2 linked regions of the Prochlorococcus marinus subsp. marinus str. CCMP1375 genome follow. The protein of the gene in region 1 interacts with the protein of each later gene in a pairwise test. Links are inferred from orthologs where the notes say so. Each region holds a gene or a part of one and is shown on either strand. Other genes may lie near its edges.

Region 1 (8,279 bases):
TTTTTAAAGCAGATATCATTTTTTTATTAGCAGCTGGAAAAGGATAATTTACTAATTCATGCGATTTAACCCACTTCAATTGCAAACTTGCTAAAGGCTTAGGGACACCAGAAATTAATTCACAAAAATAAACTACAAAATGAAGTTTCTTATGAGTATAAGAATGATCAAATTCAAGCAAAATATTTCCCACTCTAACTTTAATACCTAACTCTTCTTGAAGCTCTCTAATAATTGTATATTCAATTGATTCTCCCTCTTCTTGTTTACCTCCAGGAAATTCCCACATACCTCCCATGCTTTGATTGCTCTTCCTTTGAGCAATTAAAATTTCGCCTAAATCATTGAAAATTAATCCAATACCAATAACGAAATCGGGTAACAATTTTTTAGGACCTTTAATTGGAAATTCTGTTGGATTTCCTTGATGATAAGCCAAGCAATATTTTTTCCAAGGACAGCAACAACATTTTGGGCTTTTGATTGTACAAACTGTTGAGCCAAGATCCATAAGCGCTTGATTAAAATTTCTAGGTTCGTGATTATCCAATAACAAATCACTTAATTTCCAAAGCCTTGCAGAATCTTTGGACAATATTTTCTTACTCCCAATCAACCTGGCAAGGATTCTTTTTACATTGCCATCCAATAAAGATGCGGGAACATTAAACGCTGAAGAAATGATACTAGCAGCTGTATTTCTACCAATGCCAGGTAAGGCTATCCAACTATCTATATCACTAGGCCACGAATCTGGATCTAAGGAATCAGCATGCCCAATAATATCAAGCAATTTTTTTGATGCTTGATGCATCCTATGTGCCCGAGAATAATAACCAAGACCCTGCCAAAGCAATAACACCTCATGATCTAAAGCATGCGCGAAATCTGGCAAAATAGGAAAGGTTCTCATCCATTTTTCCCAATAAGGCAAAACAACCTTCAATTGGGTTTGTTGGAGCATTACCTCAGCAACCCAAATAGGATATACAGGCAATTTTTCTTGGATTTTCGGCACATTCCCATCACTTTTGACTTTCCAAGGAATCCAATGTCTACCATTCAATTTGAACCAATTGAGAAGAGAAGATCGCATATCTTCTATCTGGTTCATGCTCTCAAAAACTTCTAACGCATAATTATCTTGACTAACACGAAAACCCATTTTTCAAACTGGAATAAATTGGAAGTTGCTTGGAAAAAAGAAGGAACTGAAAACAACGAGCCTTTTTCAATTTTGTTAATTCATGGTTTTGGAGCTAATAAAGAACATTGGCGAAAAAACCAAACTATTCTAGGAACAATTGCGCCATGTTATTCAATTGATTTAATTGGGTTTGGAGAAAGTAGTCAGCCACCTTCAAAGCTATTGGGGGAAAAAAAAACAAACAACAATTTTTGTTATAACTTCGACAATTGGGGCGAACAAATTGCAGATTTTTCACGTTCAATTATAAAGAAACCTGTTTTATTAATTGGTAATTCCATTGGTGGAGTCATTGCTCTAAGAGCAGCTCAAATTTTAGGTAATCATTGTAAAGGTGTTATTTTAATTAATTGTGCTCAACGTTTAATGGATGATAAACAACTATTAAATAAGCCAGTTTGGGAAAGATCTATAAGACCTATACTTAAATTAATAACTAGGCAAAGGTGGCTAAGTAGAAACTTGTTCAAAAATGCGGCAAGGCAATCATTTATTAAAAAAGTTCTTCAAATAGCCTACCCAAGTGGTAAAAATATCGATGAAGAGTTAATTAATATGCTTTATAGACCTACTAAGAGGGCAGGAGCATCAGAAGCATTTCATGGTTTTATAAATATATTTAATGATTACTTAGCACCTGAATTAATGGAACAACTTTCATTGCCTGTTTATTTAATATGGGGAAAAGATGATCCTTGGGAACCAATTGCCGAAGCAGAGAATTGGTACTCTTCTATTAAATGTATTCAATCAATAACAATAATCAAAGAATGTGGGCATTGCCCTCACGATGAGAACCCTGAAGAAGTCAATCCTGTTTTAATCAAGATTATTCAACAGGCTACATAGGCTTCAACTTGATGACCATACTGCCGTAAGCCTTTCAGACCATCTCGTAAAAGATTTCTAACTCGATCTCGACTAATGCCAAGCATCCTCCCAATACCAGTGAGTGTCATAGGTTCTTCACCATTAATTCCAAACCGCATCCTTAAAACCCTGTTTTGCAACTCAGGCAACTTTTGCAAAAGAACTTCTAAATCACCTTTCATACAATCCAGCTCAATTTGCTGATCAGGTAAATCAGTATCAATAGCTAACAAATCCAATAAGGAAGTATCTTCACCATCGCCAACTTTGGATTCAAGACTAACTGGTTGACTTGCCCTAAACATTAAATCTTTTACCTCTTCAACTGGGATTTCGACATAAGCAGAAAGTTCTTGCATAGTTGGTGTTCGTTCCAAATGCTGACTTAACTCTCTCTGACCTTTCTTTAATTTATTTAAAAGCTCAGTAATATGAATTGGTAAACGTATAATCCTACTTTTTTCAGCAATAGCTCTTGTGATTCCTTGTCTAATCCACCAATAGGCATAGGTAGAAAATTTGTATCCTCGAGCAGGGTCGAACTTTTCCACTCCACGCACCAAGCCAATTGTTCCCTCTTGAATTAAATCCAAAAGTTCCATATTTCTCTTTGTATATTTTTTGGCAACACTTACAACTAATCTCAAGTTGGCGGAGACCATTCTCTCTTTTGCGCGAACACCACGCTTCAATCTCTTACTAAGCTCTCGAACTGAAATTCCAGCATCTATTGCTAAGTCTTCTTTTGAGGGTTTCTTTCCATTAGTGCTTTCAAGTTCTCTTTCCAATTTTTCCAAAGAGATAAGCTCTTGAACTTGACGTCCTAAAGTTATTTCTTGCTCATTAGTCAAAAGAGGAACTCGACCTATATCTCTTAGATAAGATCTAACTAAATCAATTTCAGTAGCACTCTTTTTTGCAGGAACAATCAAAGGATTGTAAGAGGACATTTCTTAAAAACTGGCTGAATGAAACTCTATTGAGTTTTGTAAAGAATATCATTAAGAACTGTAAAGCACAAAAAAATACTTGAAAAAAAGTTTTTTTTAGGTGTAAATACCTACTCCAGAGTTTAATTCGCCATGCTCGAAAGAAGCCATGAAGCAGTTTTCAAATAAATCCATACGCCTGCCACATCAGTTGCGGTCGTAATAAATGGAGCCGACATTAGTGCAGGGTCTAGCCCCATTCGATGAAATAACAAGGGCAAAGAAGCTCCAGCAGTTGCCGCCAAAGTAGTTATACACATGAGACTTATTCCAACAGCAGTGCCTACTAAAGGACCTTGACCTTGCCACCAAGCAAATGGAACAACAATTAAAAGCATTAACAATCCCAGCAAAGCACCAGCAATAGTTTCCCTAAAGACAGCTTTAAGCAACCCAAGAGTCTGGATTCGCTGAGTACTTAATCCTCTTATAACAACTGTTGAACTCTGAGCACCAACGTTTCCTCCAGTGCCAATTAACAAAGGTATAAACGCTGCTAACAAAACAACCTGTTTCAATACATCATCGTTAGTTGCAATTACTTTGGTAGTCAATCCATTAGCAAGAACCAAAACAACAAGCCAAACAACTCTTCGACGAGCTACTGCAAATAAATTGCTTTGAAAATAATCATCCTCATCTCCAGCTTGTACAGCACCCGCCGCATAAATGTCCCTCGTAGCCTCTTGCTCTATTACATCAATTACATCATCAACAGTCACAATGCCAACCAAGCGTTTTTCTCGGTCCACAACTGGTAATGCTAAAAAATCATATCTTTGTATTGCTCTAGCAACTTCTTCTTGATCAGTATCAGTTTGTACATTTACTACTTCTCGAGTCATTACATCTCCAATTCTGCTTTCAGGATCTGCAGTCACTAAATCTCTTAATGACAAGATCCCAGTTAAATGTCTCTCTCGATCAGTAACGTAAAGGCTATAAATAGTTTCTGTATAAGGCGCTCGACGTCTAACAATTTTCAAAGCCTCAACTGCTGTGTGAAATTCCTTTAAATCTATAAACTCGGTGGTCATTAGACGTCCAGCAGTTTCTGCTTCATAGCCCAACAATTCCGCCGTCACACGTCTTTCATCAGGGCTTAATTCAGCTAGCAATCTACGAACAACTTTTGCTGGTAATTCATCAAATAATCTCACTCTGTCGTCTGGTGACATCCTTTCGACCAATTCAAGTACCTCACCAGAGCGAAGACGATCAAGAAGACTTTGTTGTACTGCAGGATCTAAGTATTCATAAACTTCTATAGCTTCATTTTTGCTTAGCAATCGAAATGCTAATGCCTGCAATATTAAAGGAAGATTACCAATCGATTCTGCAATATCTACAGGCTGAACTGGCTTCAGTAAAGTCTTGACTCCATCATAATTTCCTGCAGAAAGCATTGCTTCCAACTGTTGAGTCACCACCTCTGCAATTTGAGCTCCAGTCACAGAGGCTTCACCATCAATAGGTGCACCTATCCCACCTTGATTCATTGGCGCACCAAACAGGCTTAAATATTTTATGACTATTGAGGTATAAATAAATGTCGAATTTTTCTACCAATCCAAAAAGTCACGCTTAAAGCAGTAAACCCTCCAAGCAAATTAGAACAAATTAAGCCAGCTGCCTTCCAGAAGAAACCAGTTCTAAACAAGTCAAAGACATCAAGTATCCATCCACTAAAAGTTGTAAACGAACCACAAAAACCGATCACAAGAAAAAATTGTATGCGCGAACCAGCTCTCAAGCCAACAATCAATCCAAGTAATGCCGCACCAGAGATATTTACCCAAAAATAATTATTTAGTTTCCAACGTAAAATAGCACCTAATATTGAACCAACAATAAGAAGAAATATCTTATAAAGTTGTTTAGATTGAATATTTAATTTGCTATGCATTAAATAAATGAGATCCTAAAGAAATAAATATTATGCCAAGACCTATTGAAGTAAAAGTAAAAAGAAAAAGTTCCATCCATTGCTGATCAACAAATAAATAGTAAATCTCAAGAATTAATGACGAAAAAGTGCTAAAACTTCCTAAAAAGCCTACACATAATAATAAATATAATGGCTGATCATTATTTATATAATGTATATAATTCTGCTTCGCCAAAAAAAAACCAAGTAGGAGACATGCACTTGAATTTACTAATAAAATGCCCCAAAGATTATGCTTATTTCTAAATAAATTATCGGATATTTTCATTCTGCAAATTGCGCCAGGTACAGCACCAAATGCAACTAGAAAAAAAGACTTATAAGTACTAAGCCCATCAAACACTAATCCAACCCCTAGCAACTTCCTGAGTAGAAATATCATCCAAGTTATAATTCAACAATTTCACTTGAGCCCAACTTTCTCCTTCTTCATTTTCCCAAATTCTCAAAATTTTCAGAGGGGTGCCTACTTCAAGATTACGTAAAGAAGAAGCTTTTAAAGAAGGGCTAGATAATAAGAAACAGGAATCTCCAGCAAAATAAAATCCTTTAGATTGACTATAAACACATTCATTCTTATTTCGATTAGCACCTCCTGCAGGTAGAGCAATAGGTGCAACTAAAGCAAGTATTAGCAAACACCCCCAACGAAAAAAAAATCGCATATCTAACCTTTAAATATCTAAAGAAGCCATGTCAAGCTCAACACTGTGGGTTTCTATGAATTCTCTTCTAGGAGCCACTTTATCGCCCATGAGAATAGTAAAAATTCTGTCTGCTTCTAAGGCATCTTCAATTTCTACTCTTTTCATCATTCTCGTTGAAGGATCCATAGTTGTTTCCCACAATTGTTTTGGCATCATTTCCCCTAAACCCTTAAACCGCTGAATAGTGTAATTAGCTTTCTCCCCAAAACTAGTGATAGTTTTCTGTAAATCTCCTTCGTTATAACAATAAGTATGATTCTTTCCTCTTTCAACTTTATAAAGAGGAGGACACGCAATATAAACATAGCCACCTTCTACTAATTCTTTTTGATAACGATAAAAGAAAGTTAATAATAGTGTACGAATATGTGCTCCATCAACATCTGCATCAGTCATGATGACAACTCTATGATATCTTAAATTCTTGAGTGAAAAATCCTCGCCTTTAATACCTAATCCAAGCCCAGTAATTAAAGCCTGTATCTCAGTATTTTTGTATATCTTTGCATCATCAGTTTTTTCAATATTTAATATCTTTCCTCTTAAAGGAAGAATAGCTTGAAATCTTCTATCTCTTCCTTGTTTAGCAGAACCTCCAGCCGAATCACCCTCTACTATATATATCTCTGACTCTGATGGATCTCGTGAGCTACAATCAGCCAATTTACCAGGCAAAGTAGTACTTTCAAGAACACTTTTTCTACGTACAAGTTCACGTGCACGTCTTGCAGCCTCAGCTGCATTAAAAGCTTGAATAGCTTTCTCTAAAATTAAATCAATAACTGAAGGATTAAATTCTAAATATTGTGCTAAGGATTCCCCTACAAGGCTGTCAACAATTCCTCTAACTTCAGTATTTCCTAATTTAGTCTTAGTCTGACCTTCAAATTCAGGTTCTGGGACTTTAACTGAAAGAACAACTGTCAGTCCTTCTCTAATATTTTCACCTGCAAGATTTGAATCACCATCTTTACGCTTACCTCTCTTACGAGCAAATGAATTAAGTGTACGAGTTAATACAGTTTTCAACCCTTCAATATGAGTTCCTCCATCAACTGTACGAATATTATTTGCAAAGCCAAGAATACTATCAGAATATGCATCTATGCACCATTGAAGAGCAGCTTCAACTTGAACACCTTCTTTCTCAGAATTGACATATATGATCTCTGGATGTAATGCATCTTTTTCAGAATTCATATAAGCAACATATTCTTTGATACCTCCCTCATAAAAGTAAACTTCTTCATAAGCTTTTTCTTCTTTATCAGAAACAGATTGACGTTCATCGCGAAAAACTATCTTGACTCCGCCATTTAAATAGGCCAATTCTCTCAATCTTGACGACAAGATTGAGTAATCAAAAACAATTCCAGTAGTAAATATGTCTGTATCAGGCTTAAAATTTACTTTGGTTCCTGTCAATTTCTTTTCAGATACTGGTTGTTTTGTAGAGCGAAGATTTCCTATAGGGGCACCTCTTTCAAATCTTTGATTATGAATATGGCCTTGCCTCCTAACAGTTACTTCAACCCATTCACTAAGCGCATTTACTACCGAAACACCAACACCATGCAACCCACCAGAAACTTTGTACCCGCCACTTCCAAATTTTCCTCCTGCATGCAAAACAGTCAAAACTGTCTCTAATGCACTTTTACCCGTCTTTGGATGAACATCAGTAGGAATACCACGACCATTATCACTAATAGATGCTGAACCATCACTACAAAGAACCACAACTATTTCATTGCAATGACCTGCCAAAGCCTCATCAACAGCATTATCTACAACTTCATAAACAAGGTGGTGCAAACCTCTTGGACCTGTAGATCCTATATACATACCTGGCCTTTTCCTGACCGGCTCCAATCCCTCAAGTACTTGAATCTGTTCAGCTCCATAAGCAGCTTGAACTTTTTGAACAGTGGAGTCTTCTCTCATTCGACTAATAAATACCCAGGAAGGTTGTTGTGAAACAATTTATTTACCAGAAACCTCACCTGGCAAGTTCAATTTACCACTGCTTTCCCAGAAAGGCTTGAAAGAAATGGCTAACAAAACAAAAAACATTTGAAAACAACAACTCACTAACCTCTTCATCTTTTTTGCTCATGCAAAACCCAAAACCATTGGTAATAGTTTTGCTTGGACCAACAGCAAGCGGGAAAACTGATCTAGCTATACAAATAGCCAAAAAGATAAAAGTAAGTATTCACAATATTGATTCACGTCAATTATATAAAGGAATGAATATTGGTACTGCTAAACCAACGATAGAGCAGCAAGAAGAAATAAAGCATTATCTACTAGATCTTAAAGATCCTAATAACCCCATCACATTGCATGAATTCAAAAAAGAAGCAGAGTTGAGCCTAAAGAATATTTTTAGCAAAGAAAAGTGTGGCTTTTTGGTCGGCGGAAGTGGCCTCTATTTAAAATCTCTAACAAGTGGTTTATGCCCACCATCTGTTCCAGCACAAGAAAAACTCCGGAAAGAGTTTAGAAGACTTGGACAAAAAGAGTGTCATCAAATACTGAAAAAATGTGATCCCATT
Region 2 (6,176 bases), 580 kb from region 1 along the record:
CACCTAATCTTGCAAGCTGTTGAGCAATCGCAAGCTTCTCTTCCAAGTTAAGGCTTGCACCAGGAGACTGCTCGCCATCCCTTAGTGTCGTATCAAAAATAAGAACTCGGCCTGGATCTTTGGCCATAAACTTTCCTATTTAATTAATTAATGTTTTTATTCTAACTATATTTCTATAACATCCTAAATTCAATGAACCTGTTTTTAGAACTTGGCAAAAGGCAAACTAGCCATAGTCCTCCACGCTCACCTGCCATACGTCAGGTCGAAGGTACCCGGCTCTTTAGAAGAAGACTGGTATTTTCAGGCACTTATGGAGTGTTATTTACCTCTATTAAAAATTCTTGAAGACTCTGCCAAGGCGAAAGATTTAAATCCAAAGCTGACTATTTCACTTTCTCCAACACTTCTTTCTCTTCTCAATGATGAAGAATTAAAGACAAGATTCCCAAAATGGTTAAAAGTTAGATTGAATTTGCTAACGAGTGTAGAAAGATCACAAAAAGAAGCAGCAGATTTCTTAGCCAAGAATATAAATATTCAATTAGATAATTGGTCAAACTGTGAAGGGGATCTAATAAAAAGATTTTCAAATTTAGAAGACTTACAAGTATTGGATATTCTTACTTGTGCGGCAACACATGGATACCTTCCCCTGCTTAGAGAAAATATAGAATGTGTTAACGCTCAATTATCAACAGCTGTAAGAGAACATTTTCGTTTCTTTGGGAAAACACCACAAGGAATTTGGCTTCCTGAATGCGCTTATTACGAAGGTTTAGATAGTTTAATGAGTCAAAATGGTCTTCGTTATTCAATATTAGATGGTCATGGTATTTTGCATGCAAAACCTAGGCCAAGATATGGAATATATGCACCTATTTGTACAAAAAATGGTGTTGCATTTTTTGGTCGAGATAGTGATTCAACACTTCCAGTTTGGTCTTCCAGGCAAGGCTATCCTGGAAACGGAGAATATAGAGAATTTCATCGAGATCTAGGTTGGGATCTTCCTTTAGAGATACTAAATAAAAATGGAATTAAGGAACCTCGGCCACTTTGCTTAAAGCTTAATAAAGTAACTAGTCAACAAACATCACTTAATAAAAAAGATTTTTACAAACCAGAAGTTGCAGCAAATACAGTTAGAAAACATGCTCTTGATTATCTTTTAGGAAGGAAGCTACAGCTTCAAAAGCTTTACCAAGCTATTGATCAATCCCCAGTACTAATTGCACCTTTTGATGCTGAACTTTTTGGACATTGGTGGTTTGAAGGGCCTTCCTTCTTGTACGAAATATTCAAACAAGCCAATGAACAAGAAATTGAATTTACAAGATTAAATGACGTTCTTAGAGAAACTCCGAGCATACAATTATGCGAGCCATGTCCATCAAGCTGGGGACAAGGAGGCTTTCACAAGTATTGGCTTAATGCAAGCAACTCATGGTTGATCTCAGAATGGAGTAAAGCAGGGCGAGCAATGATTGAAATATGTAATGTTGGCGTAGAAAAAAAATCAGACCTCAGAGTAATTCAGCAAGCTGCAAGAGAATTACTTCTCTCACAATCTTCAGACTGGAGCTTTATCCTTAGAGCAGGAACAACTACAGAATTAGCCAAAGAAAGAATAAATAGACATTTAAAAAGATTTTGGTCTTTAATTGAGAGTTTAGAAAATAAGGAAACCTTTTCAGAATCAACATTAATTGATTTTGAAGAAGAAGATTCTATTTTCCCTTTAATACAGGCGAATGACTGGAAAACATTAAGTTAATGCCTTCAAGTAATAACAACTCCTATCATTCCTAGCTTTACTTTTAATGGTGAAATAGTAAAAAGCTTTAACATAACTAAAATCAACTCAGGCAAAGGGAGTGTATTTGCCAAAAACCTAGACCAATCTTTTTTAGGGAGTCTGAAGAAAGTAGAAAAGAAACTCCTTAAGAGAGCTTCATCAAAACTCATTAATCTCTTTAATCCAAACTGATATAAGCGATGTCTCTGAATCAATTCTTTAGTCCATAAAACATTCCAGCCTTTTTTTGATAATGCTTCTGAATTTAAAGGAGGTTCAATTGACAATGATTCAGATAATTCTTTAGCAAGATCCGGAGCTCTTCTTAAAAGGGCTCCAACCATATACCCAGATGCAGGGTGGACCATGCTCGCAGAACCCCCAAAAGCCAGTAAAGACTGATTCCTATCAGGTAAAGGAAGGTTCATTGGAAACAAGCAATATTCTTCATGAACAACTTTTGTAATTTGTATATCACGATGAGCAAGCCTTGCCAGCATTCTCTTTTTTAAAGTGCTCCATGAAACTGGAGGAGAGTAAGCCAGTGAAGTTTCTTCCACAAAATATAAATCTTCTCCAAAATCCATTGCATATAAAAAAGAAGGGGGATCTTTTAATTCTTTTTCTGTCAAATGATCAGATCTAAAATCCATGAGAACAAATTGATCTTTATCAACAGGAGGAGAATTAAATTTCCCTACAACCCCATAAGCAGACTGCTTGGCAACAGGACCTTGATTAGGCCTCTTAACAAAAGGACTTCTATGCCCACTCGCATCTATTACAATTCTTGCCCTATAGGTATTACCTGAAGAACAAATGACTTCAGTAATTTGATCTACAAAACGAATATCTTCTGCAGTTTCAATAGCCCAATCAAGTCCTGCACACTTTTCTAAGAGTGCATTTTGAAAAGATGCTTGATCAAAAAGACCATAATCATATTCATGTAAAACTGGATTTGGCTCATTTTTGTCAACATCTTTCCCAAAATAACTAACTGTATTTTGCCAGCGATGTCCTAATAAAGAAGCCATACCTAAAGACTCAAGTTCTTCAGCCCAAATCCCGTAAGTATTAGGCCAAGGTTTTTTAGGAGGATGAGAAGCTAGAGCACTTATATGCAAACCTTGTTGAATTAACTCAGAGGCAATACAAAGAGCCGCAGGCCCTGCTCCCATAACTAATACATCTGAACAATTTTTCAATTTCAATCTTTGGGTGGTGTGTCGGCTCCGGAATCAGAATTGGAGCTCAAAGAATCACTATTGACTTCTTCATCAGCTAACTGAGGAGGAACTAAAACAATCTCAGATAAATGATCGCCTGAATCAAGACGCTGCAACCTAACACCAGTTGCGGCTCTTGATTGCTGAGAAATCTTGTCCGCACTTGTTCGAACAATTACTCCCTTTTCACTAACTAATAACACTTCCTCTCCTTTATCAAGAACCTTTAACCCAACCAATTCATCAGTATCACTCCTGAATTTCATTGCTCTTAGGCCCATGCCAGATCTTTTCTGCAATCTAAATTGAGTAACAGGTACTCTTTTCCCTAATCCATCAGCAGATGCAACTAGTATCCATGGTCCTTCATATTGCCCATTTGAATTAATTGCTTCATCGTCATTAGTACTAGCAATACGATCAGCAAGTTCCTTAGAAAGAACATCCATGCTAACCAATGAATCACCATCTCTCAAATTCATTGACCTAACTCCTCTTGCTGTTCTTCCTAAAGGTCTTAATTCATTATCATTTAAACGAAAATGAATTGTCATCCCTGCCTTTGATCCAATAAGGACACTATCTGCTGAAGAGGCTAATCTTACCCAGCGCAATGCGTCACCATCTTCAAGATTTATAGAAATAAGTCCATTAGCTCTGATTTTGCTAAATGCAGAAACAGGAGTTCGTTTAATAAATCCTCCAATAGTTAACATCAACAAATAATTATCGTCATCAAATGAAGAGACTGAAATCAATGATGTAATTGATTCTTCACGAGGTATTGGTAAAAGTTGAACAACTGGTGTCCCTTTTGCCGCTCTACTGCATTGAGGGACGCGATATGCAGGAACACTATATGAAACTCCTCTAACACTAAAAAGAAGCAAATTATCATGATCATTGCAACTAATAAAGAGTTTTACCTCTTCTTCACCTTGACTTCTTGTCCCAGACTTTCCTCTAGTTCCACGACTTGTAGCTTCAAATTCGTTGACAGGCATTCTTTTTAAATAACCAGTTTCTGTTAACAGAACAACTGATCTCTCATTAGCAATTAAATCTATATCTTCAAGACCACTTCCTAAATCTAAAATCTCTGTTCTTCTAACCTGAGGAAATTTTTCTTTTATACTAATTAACTCTGTTTTAATGATTTCATAAACTCTACTTTTATTAGAAAGAATATCTTTAAAATCACTTATTTTAACTAATAGGTCTTCATGCTCAAGTCTTATTTTATCTGATTCTAAGGCTGTTAGCCTTCTTAATTGCATCTGAAGTATAGCATCTGCCTGAACATCAGTTAGTCCATGGATTTCCTGCAATTGTTTCTTTGCAACAGAAGTATCTGAAGCAGATCTAATTAAAGCAATTATTTCATCAAGTTGATCTAAAGCAAGAAGGAGACCTAATAATAAATGATTGCGTTCTTCTGCCTTACGAAGTAAATACTTTGTTCTTTTTTCTATTGTTATTACTCGAAAATCTAGAAAAACATTTAGCATCCTCAATAATGAGAGTGTAATAGGCTCGCCATCAACTAATGCAAGCATATTTGCACTAAAATTTGATTGTAAAGGCGTTAATTTAAAAAGGTTATTTAATACAACCTGAGGATAAGAGTCCCTTCTTAATTCAACTACTATTCTCATTCCATCGCGATCACTCTCATCCCTTATATCCGATATACCCTCAAGTTTCTTATCATTAACCATATAAGCAATGCGTTCAATCAATGCAGCCTTATTTGTCTGATAAGGCAACTGCGTAATAATAATTGCATCTCTATCAGGCCTCCCAGGTATTTCAAGAGTTTCTATTTCTGCAACACCTCTCATAGTTACAGAACCTCTTCCTGATAAATATGTTTCTCTGATACCACTCCTTCCTAAGATTTGACCTCCTGTGGGGAAATCTGGGCCTGGAATAATTTTCATTATCTCCTGATCATTTAAATCGGGGTTAGCAATTAAGGCCATCAAGCCATCAATCAATTCGCCCAAATTATGTGGTGGGATATTCGTAGCCATTCCAACTGCAATGCCTGAAGATCCATTTAGAAGAAGTTGAGGAATCCTTGCTGGTAATACAGTCGGCTCTTGTTGAGATCCATCAAAGTTATCGATAAAGTCAACTGTCTCAGATTCAATATCTTCAAGCAAGCTATCTTGAGTCAATGAGCGCAACCTGGATTCTGTATATCTCATTGCAGCGGGAGGATCATTATCAATAGAACCAAAATTCCCATGCCCATCAATTAAAGGCATTTGCATAGAAAAGTCTTGGGCCATTCGCACTAAAGCGTCATAAACAGCTGTATCTCCATGAGGATGGTATTTTCCTAGAACCTCTCCAACAACTCGAGCACACTTTCTATAAGGCCTATCGCTAGTCAGGCCAAGTTCATACATTGCATAAAGAATCCTTCTATGAACTGGCTTCAAACCATCTCTAGCGTCGGGCAAAGCTCTACCAACGATTACACTCATCGCGTATTCCAAATAAGATCGCGACATCTCGTTGCGCAAATCTGTCTGAATGATCCGATCTTCTAACTCATCTGGAACTCCACCAGTGGGTTCCGTTGGATCAGCCATGCAAAACACTCTTTCTTATTAGTTCTATTTTATCTCGAAATAAGCTCAATTGTTGGTACAAAATACTAAATTCATTTGTACAATTTGATTTGCCCACTCTTCCTTTTGGGCTAAGGGTTAAGGCTATAGAATTTAAAACAGAAATTCAAGCACTCTATTAAAAGCATAAGATTATAAATTAGCTAAGGCATAGAGTCATATAAACTAATACTATGAGCAGATTTGTCTTCTATAATAAGAACCAAATATAGTACTAGGCAATTAAAATAATTAAGATTTCGCTATGCTTTAGAGCTAAATTAAATATGTTCAATAATTAAAATATAATTAAATTTCCTATAAAACTAATTCATTTAGACATAACTATTAGGTCTTACTATCTCTTTATTACTAGGCCAATAAAAAAATCATTCGAAATTAAAGTAAAGAATAAGTATAATTAATTACTCTTAATTTTAACCAATTAAACCAAATTATATTAAGGGAATAAAAAAAAAGAAATGCTAGAGAATTATTAGAATAAATTATTTAAAATATAATTTTGAAAAG

Evidence for each region.
Region 2: the proteins of gyrB (region 1) and gyrA interact in binary tests that used the Escherichia coli proteins (3 or more experiments, as listed by UniProt). The link is inferred for Prochlorococcus marinus subsp. marinus str. CCMP1375 from one-to-one orthologs.

What each region holds. Positions count from the first base shown.
Region 1 is NC_005042.1:1,641,501-1,649,779, forward strand. Bases 5,178-8,176 are described here. They hold gyrB (DNA topoisomerase (ATP-hydrolyzing) subunit B), read right to left. Parts: upstream 7,666-8,176; coding sequence 5,689-7,665; downstream 5,178-5,688. Other genes in these bases: PRO_RS08830 (fluoride efflux transporter FluC), read right to left, coding at 5,178-5,396; PRO_RS08835 (hypothetical protein), read right to left, coding at 5,350-5,679; miaA (tRNA (adenosine(37)-N6)-dimethylallyltransferase MiaA), read left to right, coding at 7,836-8,176. Also shown: 8-oxo-dGTP diphosphatase MutT, read right to left, coding at 1-1,114; PRO_RS08810 (alpha/beta fold hydrolase), read left to right, coding at 1,145-2,056; PRO_RS08815 (RpoD/SigA family RNA polymerase sigma factor), read right to left, coding at 2,041-3,027; mgtE (magnesium transporter), read right to left, coding at 3,150-4,565; PRO_RS08825 (fluoride efflux transporter FluC), read right to left, coding at 4,598-4,972; more of PRO_RS08830, read right to left, coding at 4,965-5,177; more of miaA, read left to right, coding at 8,177-8,279. UniProt on the Escherichia coli protein: DNA gyrase negatively supercoils closed circular double-stranded DNA in an ATP-dependent manner to maintain chromosomes in an underwound state.
Region 2 is NC_005042.1:1,064,060-1,070,235, forward strand. Bases 2,809-6,009 are described here. They hold gyrA (DNA gyrase subunit A), read right to left. Parts: upstream 5,628-6,009; coding sequence 3,009-5,627; downstream 2,809-3,008. Other genes in these bases: crtL (lycopene beta cyclase), read right to left, coding at 2,809-3,012. In the rest of the region: PRO_RS05595 (2-isopropylmalate synthase), read right to left, coding at 1-127; PRO_RS05600 (1,4-alpha-glucan branching protein domain-containing protein), read left to right, coding at 212-1,777; more of crtL, read right to left, coding at 1,783-2,808. UniProt on the Escherichia coli protein: A type II topoisomerase that negatively supercoils closed circular double-stranded (ds) DNA in an ATP-dependent manner to maintain chromosomes in an underwound state.